3 regions of the Pantoea deleyi genome follow, and region 1 is predicted to be linked to each of the others. Evidence: predicted binding sites of a transcription regulator. Region 1 holds the regulator's gene; each other region holds the start of a gene.
The links. Region 1 encodes PurR, which represses purine synthesis genes. Its sites were predicted from a motif close to CANGCAAACGTTTGCNTG; they were not measured.

Region 1 (4,176 bases):
CGGCAAACAGCGTCAGACCGGCCAGCAGCACCGGCTTGCGGCCAATGCGGTCCGACAGCGGCCCCCAGAAGAGCTGGCCACAGGCAAAGCCGGCCAGAAAGAGACTCATACTGGCGCTGATCAGGCCGGGCGAGGTATTAAAGCTCTGCTGCATCGCTCCGAAGGCGGGCAGGTACATATCCGTGGCCAGAAAGCCCAGCATACTCAGCAGGGCAAGATAGGGCATAAATCCTTTATTCGATAACATCTGATTCTCATTTTTGCAGGATGAACGCGGCAGAGTGTAAAAGGTGCGTTTGCCGCTGTGAAACGCTAATATTTGCCGATTGCTGTTAAAAATTTTGAAGGCAGATTATGTGGTCCGAATATGCATTAGAGGTGGTTGACGCCGTGGCGCGCGGCGGCAGCTTCAGCGCGGCCGCGCAGGAGTTGCATCGGGTGCCCTCTGCCATCAGCTATACTGTGCGTCAGCTGGAGACCTGGCTGGCGGTGCCGCTGTTCGAGCGTCAGCATCGGGAAGTGGTATTGACCCCGGCAGGGGAACATTTCGTCCGCGAAGGGCGCAGCGTCATCAAAAAAATGCTCGCCACCCGCCGACAGTGTCAGCAGCTGGCAAATGGCTGGCGCGGCCAGCTGAGCATCGCCGTTGACCGCATCGCCAAGCCTCAGCGCACCCGCCAGCTGGTCAAAGATTTCTATCGTCACTTTCCGGATATGGAGCTGAGCATCAGTTATGAGGTGTTCAATGGCGTCTGGGATGCGCTGGCCGACGGGCGGGTGGAGATCGCGATTGGCGCGACCCAGGCGATACCGGTAGGGGGGCGTTTTGCCTTCCGCGATATGGGCACGCTCAACTGGCGCTGCGTGGTCGCGCCCGATCATCCGCTGACGCAGGCGAGCCAGATCGATGACGATACGCTGCGCAGCTGGCCGTCGCTGGTGCTGGAAGATACCTCGCGGGCGCTGCCGCGCCGCATGACGTGGACGCTGGATAATCAGCGCAGGCTGGTGGTGCCGGAGTGGCAGACCGGGCTGGAGTGTGTGCAGGCGGGCTTGTGTGTGGCGATGGTGCCGGGCCATCTGGCCAGGCCGCTGCTCGACAGCGGCGAACTGGCCGAACTGACGCTGCCGGTTCCCTTTCCGGACAGTCCCTGCTGCGTCAGCTGGGCAGAAGATCGCGCATCACCGGCGACAGGCTGGTTGCTCAGCTATCTGGGCGATGCGCAGACGCTTAATCAGGAGTGGTTAAGCGAAGATTAACGACGGTAGTCGCGGAACGGACCATCGGCCACGGAGCGGCGTTCGATCAGCGTCGGGTGAACCTCGATGGTCTGCGACACTTCACGTTTGCTGGTGATGCGGTCCAGCAGCATATCCAGCGCCTTCTCACCCAGCTGGGCCTTGGGCTGATGAACCGTGGTCAGGGCTGGCGCGAAATAGCGGGCGTTGCGCACGTTATCATACCCGATCACCGAAATATCCTGAGGCACGCGCAACCCCATCTCGTCGGCGGCGCAAATCGCCCCCATCGCCATGATGTCACCGCCACAGAACACCGCCGTGGGGCGCTGCTTCTGCGACAGGATCTGCTGCATCGCCTGATAGCCTGACTCCGGCTCGAAGTCACCCTGCACGATCCATTCCGCGCGCGGCTGAATGTTCGCCTCTTCCAGCGCCTTCAGGAAACCGGCATGGCGGCCGCCGCCGGTATTGCGCTCCATCTGGCCGGGGATCGCGCCAATATCACGGTGTCCGCGTTCGATCAGATAGCGGCCGGCCAGATAGCCACCCTGGAAGGCGTTATCCAGCACCGTGTCGGTGAAGTCGGCGCGGGATTCGCCCCAGTCCATCACTACCATCGGGATGTTGCGGTTCTCTTCCAGCATCTGCAGCAGATCGTCCGGGTATTCGGAGCACATCACCAGCAGGCCATCCACGCGCTTCTGCGCCATCATGCTGAGATAGGCACGCTGCTTTTGCAGATCGTTGTGCGCATTGCCCAGAATCAGCGTGTAGCCCTTATCGAAGCAGTGATTCTCGACGGCTTCGATGATTTCAGCAAAGTAGGGGGCTTCGCTTGAGGTGGCCAGCAGCCCCAGCGTGCGCGTGTGGTTCACTTTCAGGCTGCGTGCCACGGCGCTGGGTGAGTAGTGCAGTTCCTTGATCGCCTGCCAGACCGCTTCGCGCGTCTCTTCAGCCACAAAGCGGGTTTTATTGATGACGTGCGAAACGGTGGTCGTGGAGACGCCAGCGCGTTTTGCCACATCTTTAATTGTTGCCATGAAAATCGGACTCCGGTGCTTATCTAACTCTCTGATAAGCGTAGTGTTAAACGTTTGCGTCTGCTCAGGGTTTTTTCCGCAAAAATGCAGCGTTCCTGGCCGGTAATCTGACCGCAGGCGGAGGAAAAACCGCCTGAAAAGATGCGCAAACGGAATCAGAGTTGCGCGCGTTGCGCAACAAAGGCGGGATTCTAACAAGGCTGGGCGGATAAAACGAGATTTTTACCGGGTCGTGTGGGAAAATGGAATAACCCTGTAAACTGTGTGACTAAGGAACAAGCTGTGAGTACTGACCTCAAACTGGCCTTAATGACCGCCGTCGGCTGTCTGCTGATGATTGTGGCCTTTAGTTTTACTGCCATTCTGCACTGATAAAAAAAAGCCGGGATTGTCCCGGCTTTTTTCTTTCTGTCGTGTGGCTCAGCGGATGGTTTTTGGCGTCATCACCCGGCGGGCGCCGATGTAGTGGCGCTGCCAGTAATCTTCCCCTAACGCGCTGATCTGGATATCTTTACCGGTGCGTGGCGACTGAATAAACTTGCCATCGCCCAGGTAGACGCCGACATGGTCGGCGGTGCCGCGGCCATTGATGCGGAAGAAGACCAGATCGCCTTTCTCCAGCGACTCACGCTTGATTGGCGCGGCGTCACGCAGGTGATACATCTCGTTGGCGGTACGCGGGATTTTGAATTTCACCAGATCCTTATAGGCGTACCAGACCAGGCCGCTGCAGTCGAAACCGGTGTGTGGCGAGGTTCCCCCCCACTGGTAGGGTTTACCCAGCTGGCCCATCAGTTTGGTCATCGCCGTTTCACGCGCCTTCTGGTAACGCTGGCGGTGAGATTTGCTCATTTTAATGGTGCCGGTTTCGCGGGTGTCGGCGTCGGCGGTTTTCAGCGTACGCTGATGACCATAACGTTTCTTGTCGTGATTCTTGCTGATGCGGGCGGTTTTAAGCGAGGTCTTCTTAGCAGGTGTCTGGGTCGCGGTGAGTTCAGCTTTTTTCTGTTTTTTCGTTTTAAGTTTCTGAACAGGCGTGACACGCGGTTTTTTGGAGACCGTTTTGACGGGGCGACGCTTGCGACGCTCATCGTCGCGCGCACTCTTTTTCTCTGCTTTATGCGCACTCACGTTCACCGGCGCGTGAGGCGACGCAGCGGCGGTGTTGAAAAACAGTTGCGCAAAAGCCAGCATGAAAAGCGTAATGATTAAACGCATAGTCCGTTAATGAGTTAAGTTGTCATGGCCACTACGCACCGTGACAAAGTTGAGATTAATCTGATCGAGGATCAGCGCCCAGGCCATTCTAGTCCAGTTCTTTTGAAAACTGTAAGGTCTTTTATTATTAATCTTTGTAACCGCTGAAATTGTGTTGAAAATGAACATTTTCAGCATCTTATATCAGCAAATTTATTACGAATTATTAATCTGTTACCCACTGTTAATCATCAGGAAACGTGACGCATTGCGGCTTAACTTAACCAGGATGGCTATTCAGGCGGGCAGCAGGCAAAATCTCGTTTTCAGTCCAGCTGCGAAGTCGCTACAATAAACAAACACGAAGTCGCGAATTAAGGAAGGCAATTATGAGTACTGTAGAAAAAATTCAGCGCCAGATCGCAGAAAATCCGATCCTGCTGTACATGAAAGGTTCCCCGAAACTGCCTAGCTGCGGTTTCTCTGCGCAGGCGGTGCAGGCGCTGTCAGCCTGTGGTGAGCGGTTTGCTTACGTGGATATTCTGCAGAACCCGGATATTCGTGCCGAGCTGCCGAAATACGCTAACTGGCCTACCTTCCCGCAGCTGTGGGTGGATGGCGAACTGGTCGGCGGTTGCGACATCATCGTTGAGATGCTGCAGCGCGGCGAACTGCAGTCGCTGATTAAAGAGACCGC
Region 2 (4,176 bases), 430 kb from region 1:
CAAGGCGTTCTATATGCGTCTGAACGACGATGGCAAAACCGTGGCAGCGATGGATGTTCTGGCGCCAGGCATCGGTGAGATCATCGGCGGTTCACAGCGTGAAGAGCGTCTGGATGTGCTGGATGCGCGTCTGGAAGAGATGGGGCTGAATAAAGAAGATTACTGGTGGTATCGTGACCTGCGTCGCTACGGTACCGTGCCACATTCTGGTTTCGGCCTGGGCTTTGAACGTTTAATCGCCTATGTTACCGGCGTACAGAATGTCAGGGATGTTATCCCCTTCCCGCGTACCCCACGCAACGCGAGTTTCTAAGTTTCAGCATTAAATATAAGAAATTCATATATATAAAGAGGTCGGCACTGCCGGCCTTTTTTTATTTTTGTAAATTTTGAGATGTCTCACAAAGTTCCGTGTTTTTTACATTTTGTAATACATATTTTCCTTTAGAAACCAGATTACGAGTTTAGTAGCATTTTCGCGCTAGAATTACGGCGGGGGGGATGGAAAGATGCGTGCAGACACAGGAAGACACCAAACTTCGCTCAGGGTTCCGTAAAGATTTCCTGACGGCAGTGGCAGGTGTACAAATAACTCCAATGAGGGTAATGAATAATGATGAAGCGCAATATTCTTGCAGTGGTTATCCCTGCTCTGTTAGCCGCCGGCGCCGCCAATGCTGCCGAAATCTATAACAAAGACGGCAACAAACTGGACCTGTACGGTAAAGTCGACGCACGTCACACATTCTCTGACAGTGCAGGCGATGACGGCGATAACTCTTATGTTCGCTTCGGCTTCAAAGGCGAAACTCAGATCAACGATCAGCTGACCGGTTACGGCCAGTGGGAATACAACGTTCAGGCCAACAAATCTGAAGGTGATGACGCACGTGACGGTACCAAAACCCGTCTGGGCTTTGCCGGTCTGAAATTCGGCGATGCCGGCTCAATCGACTACGGCCGTAACTACGGTCTGGTTTACGATGCAATCGGCTGGACCGATATGCTGCCAGTGTTCGGTGGTGACTGGGGCAGCTCAGACAACTTCCTGAACGGCCGCAGCACTGGTCTGCTGACCTACCGCAACACCAACTTCTTCGGCCTGGTTGATGGCTGGGACTTCGCAGTTCAGTATCAGGGTAAAAATGACCGTACTGATACTACTCGTGCTAACGGCGACGGCTGGGGCGTATCAACCAGCTACACCTCACCAATTGGTGTTGGTATCGTAGGTGCTTACAGCAGCAGCGACCGTACTGATTCACAGGCAGCAGGTGTTACTGATGTCAATGGTAACGTAATCGGACAGGGCAAACGTGCTGAGAACTGGGCAACCGCGCTGAAATATGATGCGAACAACGTTTACCTGGCAGCAATGTATGGTGAAGGCCGTAACTCTTCATACTTTACCGCTACCATTCCTGGTACCACACCTAACACTACTGCTTCAGCAAATGCCACCATTAACAAAACTCAGACTATTGAGTTAGTTGCTCAGTACCAGTTCGACTTCGGTCTGCGTCCATCCCTGGCTTACGTACAGCAGAAAGGCAAAGATATCGAAGGTATCGGCGATGCTGACCTGTACAAATACTTCGACGTTGGCGCGACTTACTACTTCAACAAAAACATGTCTACCTACGTTGATTACAAAATCAACCAGCTGGATGATAACAACCGCCTGAATCTGAACACAGACGACGTGGTGGGTGTTGGTATCGTTTACCAGTTCTAATCCTGCTTCAGCATGTTGAAAAACGGGGCTCAGGCCCCGTTTTTTTATGGCTGCGATTTGAGATATCCGCGTTTTACGCCACCTTTCCCCGTGCTTCTTCATTCTGGTTTGTTCCTCTCGTCATCTGCAGCGCAAAATGCAGGAATTTGTCTCGCAAACGGTTGGCATTTGCCCGGTCGGGCGCTAACCTGAGAGTCCTCTTGCTTAAGTTCACGCTAATGGACCTGACACATGTTTGAATCGATCTCTGCTGCACCCGCCGATCCTATTCTTGGGCTGGCCGATCTGTTTCGTGCCGACGACCGCCCTGAAAAAATCAATCTGGGTATCGGCGTTTATAAAGACGAAACCGGCAAGACCCCGGTGCTGACCAGTGTTAAAAAGGCTGAGCAATACCTGCTGGAAAACGAAACCACAAAAAACTATCTCAGCATTGATGGTCTGGCGGATTTCGCCCGCTGCACGCAGGCCCTGCTGTTCGGCAACCAGAGCCCCCTGATTACCGCCAGCCGCGCGCGCACCGCGCAGACGCCGGGCGGTACAGGCGCACTGCGTGTTGCAGCCGATTTTCTTGCTACGCAGACCACGGTGAAGCGGGTCTGGATCAGCAATCCAACCTGGCCAAATCATCACAATGTGTTTAAAGCCGCCGGTCTTGAAGTCTGTGACTATCACTATTACGACGCAGAAACCCATTCGCTGGACTTTGAAGGGATGATCGCGTCGCTGCAGCAGGTTCAGCCAGGTGATGTGGTGCTGTTCCACGGCTGCTGCCATAACCCGACCGGGATTGACCCGACAGCAGAGCAGTGGCAACAGCTGGCGCAGCTCTCTCAGGCCAATGGCTGGCTGCCGTTATTCGATTTCGCCTACCAGGGCTTTGCCCGTGGTCTGGAGGAAGACGCAGAGGGTCTGCGCATCTTTGCCGCCTCACATCAGGAGCTGATTGTCGCCAGCTCTTACTCCAAGAACTTTGGTCTCTACAACGAGCGTGTGGGTGCCATCACGCTGGTGGCCGCGGAGGCGGGCGTAGCCGATACCGCGTTCAGCCAGGTGAAATATACGATCCGCTCCAACTACTCTAACCCGCCAGCGCATGGTGCGGCGGTGGTCGCCACGATCCTGGGCAATGACACGCTGCGCACGATCTGGGAACAGGAGCTGTCGGATATGCGTCAGCGCATCCAGCGCATGCGTCAGCTGTTTGTAAACACCCTGGCGGAAAAAGGCGCACAGCGCGATTTCAGCTTTATTATTAAACAGAACGGTATGTTCTCGTTCAGCGGCTTAACCAAAGAACAGGTGATCCGCCTGCGGGAAGAGTTTGGCGTCTATGCCGTCAACTCAGGCCGCGTGAACGTGGCGGGCATGACGCCAGACAATATGTCGGCGCTGTGTGAAGCGATTGTCGCCGTGCTGTAACGCAGACGACGAAACAAAAAATGGGCCGGATGGCCCATTTTTTTATGGCAGGAAAAAGGCGTTTTTTTACTGCAGGAAAGGGTTGCTGATGCGTTCATGACCCAGCGTGGAGATCGGGCCGTGACCGGGCAGAAACGTCACATCATCGCCCAGCGGCAGCAGTTTGCTGCGGATAGCCGCGATTAACTGCTGATGATCGCCCTGCGGGAAGTCAGTGCGCCCGATGCCGCCATTGAAAATGACGTCACCGGAGATCAGCAAGCGCCATGGACGATCAAAGAACACAACATGTCCGGGCGAGTGTCCCGGACAGTGCAGCACCTCCAGCGTGGTCAGACCGACCTGCACGCTCTCGCCCTCTTCCAGCCAGCGATCGGGGGTAAAAGGCGCGCACTCTTCCAGTCCGAACATCCGGCTCTGCGTGGGCAACGCTTCCAGCCAGAAAGCATCGCGCTTTTGCGGCCCCACAATCTGAACGTCATAGAAGGCGGCCAGCTCCACGGCGGCCCCGACATGATCCAGATGGCCATGCGTCAGCAGGATCTGAGCGGGTTTGAGACTAAGCTGTTCCAGCGTTTGCTTAATCAGTTCAGCATCGCCGCCGGGGTCGACCAGCGCGGCTTCACGCGTGGTCTCGCACCAGATAACGGAACAGTTCTGAGCAAAGGCTGTAACAGGAATAATGTGATAATTCATAACGCTCCATGACCGGCTCACGCAGCGTTGCCGGTGTCGTTACCAGTGCCTGACCGGCCCGGTGTCAATGTGCACAAAGTTACTGCGGGGGTAATATCCTACACCACCGGCGCGCAGAGATAACGCCGCTTTGCGTACATTCGCTAACGAAACCCCTTCAATATGAAAATCCATCGCCTGACCTTTGGTGTGATAGCTGTGCTTGGCGACCCCAGGTCCGCTCTCGCGCAGCATGTTATTGGTGGCCAGAGAGCGATAGCCCGACACCAGCTGGATCGGCTTGCGCATGCCCAGCAGGGCCTGCAGACGGAAGATTTGGTCAA
Region 3 (4,176 bases), 750 kb from region 1:
GCCGAACTTCTTCTTTATTTTCCCGCCGGGGGCGCTGGACAGCCAGCCGCAGACCTGGCTCACCAGCTTCCGGATGGCAGCCGATCCGGCGCTGCTGGCCCAGCTGAACCGCGCCTTTCCGACGCTGAGTCTGCTGGATATCGGCAGCATTATGCGGCAGATCGGTCAGGTGCTGACGCAGGTCAGCCAGGCACTGGAGATCATGGTGGTGCTGGTCACCGCCTGCGGTCTGCTGCTGCTGCTGGCGCAGATTCAGGTCGGGATGCGTCAGCGTCGGCAGGAGCTGGTCGTCTATCGCACGCTGGGGGCCGGTAAACGCCTGCTGCGCACGACGCTGTGGTACGAGTTTGCTCTGCTCGGCGTGGTCTCCGGCGTTGCGGCGGCGATGGGAGCAGAAGCGGCGCTGTGGGGATTACAGACCCGAATCTTTGACTTCCCGTGGCAGCCCGACTGGACGCTCTGGCTGGCGCTGCCGTTGTGCGGCGCGCTGCTGTTATCCCTCTGCGGCGGCTGGCTGGGAATCCGGTTACTGAAAGGAAAAGCTCTGTTCAGGAAGTTTGATGCGGCGTAGCGGCCGGGTTCAGGGCGAGACAGCCCGCTCGTTACCGCTCTGGCGATTAGCAGGGTGAAACCGGATGCAGGCGTCCTGCGGGAAGGATGGAACGCAGCGCATTACTCCGGAAAGGGACGCACCTCAGGAAGGAGGTGCGTTATCACCGGTGGCCGGCAGGGTGCCGTCTTTGCGATGTTCTCCTGACTGACAGAGAACGTTGCCATCACGCTGAGCGGCCCGGTCAGGCCGCCCTGTGAGGCGGATCGGGGCGATCAGAGCGTCTTAACTGCCCACGCAATACCGCTGGCGTACTCAGCGGGCAGCTGCGGCACCAGCGCGTTCAGCGCCGCCTTAAGCCGTTCTGTGTCGCCGTCGGTCAGATTGAGATGACCCACTTTACGGCCCGGACGTACCTCTTTGTCATACCAGTGCAGATGCACCAGCGGCTGCTGGAGCCAGCTGAGATTCACATCGGTACCAATCAGGTTGACCATCACCGACGGCGCAAAGACCACCGGCTGCGGCAGCGGCAGACTGAGAATGGCGCGCAGATGCAGCTCAAACTGGCTGATCGAGGCGCCATTCTGCGTCCAGTGGCCACTGTTATGGACACGCGGTGCCAGCTCATTGATCAGCAGTCCGTCAGGCGTGATAAAGCACTCCATCGCCATAACGCCAACATAGTTCAGCGCATGCATAATCGCACTCAGCATCGCTTCAGCCTGCTGCTGCTGTGCCCGATCGGCCTGAGGCAGGGCGACGCTGGTACGCAGAATGCCCTCCTGATGCAGGTTATGCGTCAGCGGATAGAACACGACGTTGCCATCGTGACCGCGCGCACCCACCAGCGAGACTTCACCGGAAAAGTTGATGCCCTGTTCAACGATGCATTCGCCATAGCAGGCATCCGGCAACTGATCCGTATCACCGGCGCGCAGACGCCACTGACCGCGTCCGTCGTAGCCGCCAGTGCGGCTTTTCACAATCGCCAGCTCGCCCAGGGTGTCAAACACCGCCGGCCATTCGCTTTTGTCCGACAGCAACTGCCAGGGCGCAGTGGCCAGGCCAAGCTCGTCCAGCAGCTGCTTCTGCGTCAGACGATCGGCCAGACGTGGAAAAATATCGCGGTTAACAAAGGCCGGATGGCTGGCCAGCTCGCGCGTCAGCGCGGTCTCCGGCCAGCGTTCGATCTCGGCGGTGATCACGCTGTCGGCGATCGGCAGGGCGGCAGGATCGGCGTCCAGACCTACCGGATAAACGGCGATGCCCAGAGGTTCACCCGCCTGGCGCAACATACGACCTAACTGGCCGTTGCCCAGTACGCAAACCGGCTTCATGCTTCCTCCCGCGGATCGGGGTGGTTAAGCACCTCATCGGTCTGGCTCTGACGCCAGGTGTCGAGACGTGAGGCCAGCGCGCTGTCATGCAGCGCCAGAATCTGCGCCGCCAGCAGGGCGGCATTGGCGGCACCGGCTTTACCGATCGCCAGCGTGCCAACCGGAATACCGCGCGGCATCTGCACGATCGAGTAGAGACTATCGACGCCGCTCAGCGCCGCGCTCTGCACCGGTACACCCAGCACCGGCACCAGGGTTTTGGCTGCCAGCATCCCCGGCAGATGGGCTGCGCCACCTGCACCCGCGATAATCACCTGAAAACCGTTGTCCGCCGCGGTTTCGGCGAAGCTGAACAGTTTATCCGGGGTGCGGTGCGCAGAGACCACTTCAACATGAAAAGGGACGTCCAGGCTGGTAAGAATGTCAGCGGCGAACTGCATGGTGGCCCAGTCACTTCTGGAACCCATAACAATGGCGATGCGAGCCGGGGCGTTGGATGACATGCGGTCAACTCCTGTGGATGAACAAACAGACCTGGCCGGGCGGACAGGTTTTGAAGGGCACCGAGAATAGCATGACAGACGCGGAAGGAAAACGGTTGCGTCACGCTTAATGCCGTCGGTTTGACGGCCGATCAGAAGTCAAATTCAGTGAGCTGAATGCCACTGGCGTCGAGCTGAATCATGGAACCCCGTTCGTGCCAGGCACCCAGTACCGCGCGCTGTGCCGTTTCGCCCTGCACTTCCAGCGTATGAATTGCCGGGCGGTGAGTGTGGCCATGGATCAGCAGCGGCACCTGGTGGCGCTGCAGGGTTGCGACGACCGCATCCGGGTTCACATCCATGATGCTCTGAGATTTGTGCTGGTTAGCCTGTTTGCTGTCGGCCCGCATCCGCGCGGCAATCCGCTTGCGGATCCGCAGAGGCAGCGCCAGAAAGAGCCGCTGGATCCAGGGATTATGTACTTTGGCGCGAAAGCGCAGATACCCCGCGTCGTCCGTGCAGAGCGTATCACCGTGCATGATCAGTACGCGCTGACCGTAGAGCGTCAAGACCTGCTCTTCCGGCAGCAGCGTCATGTTGCTGGCCCGTGCAAAGCGGCGGCCCAGCAGGAAATCGCGGTTGCCATGAATAAAGTAAACCGGCACCGGCAGGGCGCGCAGGGCATCGGCAACCTGCTGATGCAGCGGATTGGGATCGTCATCGCCTATCCAGGCTTCAAACAGATCGCCGAGAATATAGAGCGCGTCGCAGTGAGGAGCTTCGCGCGCTAAAAAATGCAGAAAACCGGCGGTAATCGCCGGTTCTTCCTGACACAGATGGAGATCTGCGATAAACAGCGTGCGCGACATTACTCGCTGACGGTCACTTTCTGGATAACGACGTCATCTTTTGGCACATCCTGGTGCATACCGCTGCGGCCGGTAGAGACGGCTTTGATCTTCTCTACCACATCCATGCCTTCAACCACTTCTGCAAACACGCAGTAGCCCCAGCCCTGAACGCTTTCATCACGGAAGTTCAGGAAGTCGTTGTCAGCGACGTTGATGAAGAACTGTGCGGTCGCAGAGTGCGGCGCAGAGGTACGCGCCATAGCCAGCGTACCTTTGGTGTTTTTCAGGCCGTTGTTCGCTTCGTTTTTGATTTCAGCTTTGGTTTCTTTCTGCTTCATGCCGGGTTCGAAACCGCCGCCCTGGATCATAAAGCCGTTGATGACACGGTGGAAAATAGTGTTGTCGTAAAAACCTTCACGGCAGTAATCCAGGAAGTTCTGTACGGTGGCCGGCGCTTTATCATCGAAAGTTTTGATTACGATATCGCCATGGTTCGTCTGGAAAGTTACCATTTTTGTTGTCCTGTAAAGGTTGTGATCAGTAGCTGAGGTCGCTCTGTTATCTGGCGTACCCCTTTTAGTCGACGGTTCTTATATCATAATTTCCGATGACGCGTCAGCAGCGCGGCGCAGTTGGCTTGCTTTGCGTCGCGCGAGCGATAAAAATACGGCACAATGTCTGGATACTTAAAAGTGTCAACCACACGCGAAAACGGAACCGTTCAATGCTTAAGATTTATAACACCCTGAGTCGACAGAAAGAGGAATTCAAACCCATTCATGCCGGTAAAATCGGGATGTATGTTTGCGGCATCACGGTGTATGACCTCTGTCACATTGGTCATGGGCGGACGTTCGTGGCGTTTGATGTGGTGTCGCGCTATCTGCGCTACCTCGGGTATGAGCTTAGCTATGTGCGTAATATTACGGACATTGATGACAAGATCATCAAAC

Region 2: a site for PurR is predicted at 1,886-1,903, ahead of J1C59_RS12370 (amino acid aminotransferase). Genes of this name have one in related genera too.
Region 3: a site for PurR is predicted at 2,478-2,495, ahead of purE (5-(carboxyamino)imidazole ribonucleotide mutase). Genes of this name have one in related genera too.

The regions. Positions count from the first base shown of each region.
Region 1 covers NZ_CP071405.1:2,177,215-2,181,390, reverse strand. The annotation lists gene punC (purine nucleoside transporter PunC) at 1-247, opposite strand, end outside; gene punR (DNA-binding transcriptional activator PunR) at 355-1,260, shown strand; gene purR (HTH-type transcriptional repressor PurR) at 1,257-2,282, opposite strand; gene cydH (cytochrome bd-I oxidase subunit CydH) at 2,565-2,654, shown strand; gene J1C59_RS10230 (C40 family peptidase) at 2,703-3,500, opposite strand; gene J1C59_RS10225 (Grx4 family monothiol glutaredoxin) at 3,866-4,176, shown strand, end outside.
Region 2 covers NZ_CP071405.1:2,611,763-2,615,938, forward strand. The annotation lists gene asnS (asparagine--tRNA ligase) at 1-313, shown strand, start outside; gene J1C59_RS12365 (porin) at 614-1,735, shown strand; gene J1C59_RS12370 (amino acid aminotransferase) at 1,967-3,157, shown strand; gene J1C59_RS12375 (MBL fold metallo-hydrolase) at 3,224-3,853, opposite strand; gene mepK (peptidoglycan L,D-endopeptidase MepK) at 3,893-4,176, opposite strand, start outside.
Region 3 covers NZ_CP071405.1:2,925,481-2,929,656, reverse strand. The annotation lists gene ybbP (putative ABC transporter permease subunit YbbP) at 1-571, shown strand, start outside; gene purK (5-(carboxyamino)imidazole ribonucleotide synthase) at 826-1,890, opposite strand; gene purE (5-(carboxyamino)imidazole ribonucleotide mutase) at 1,887-2,393, opposite strand; gene lpxH (UDP-2,3-diacylglucosamine diphosphatase) at 2,525-3,241, opposite strand; gene ppiB (peptidylprolyl isomerase B) at 3,241-3,735, opposite strand; gene cysS (cysteine--tRNA ligase) at 3,948-4,176, shown strand, end outside.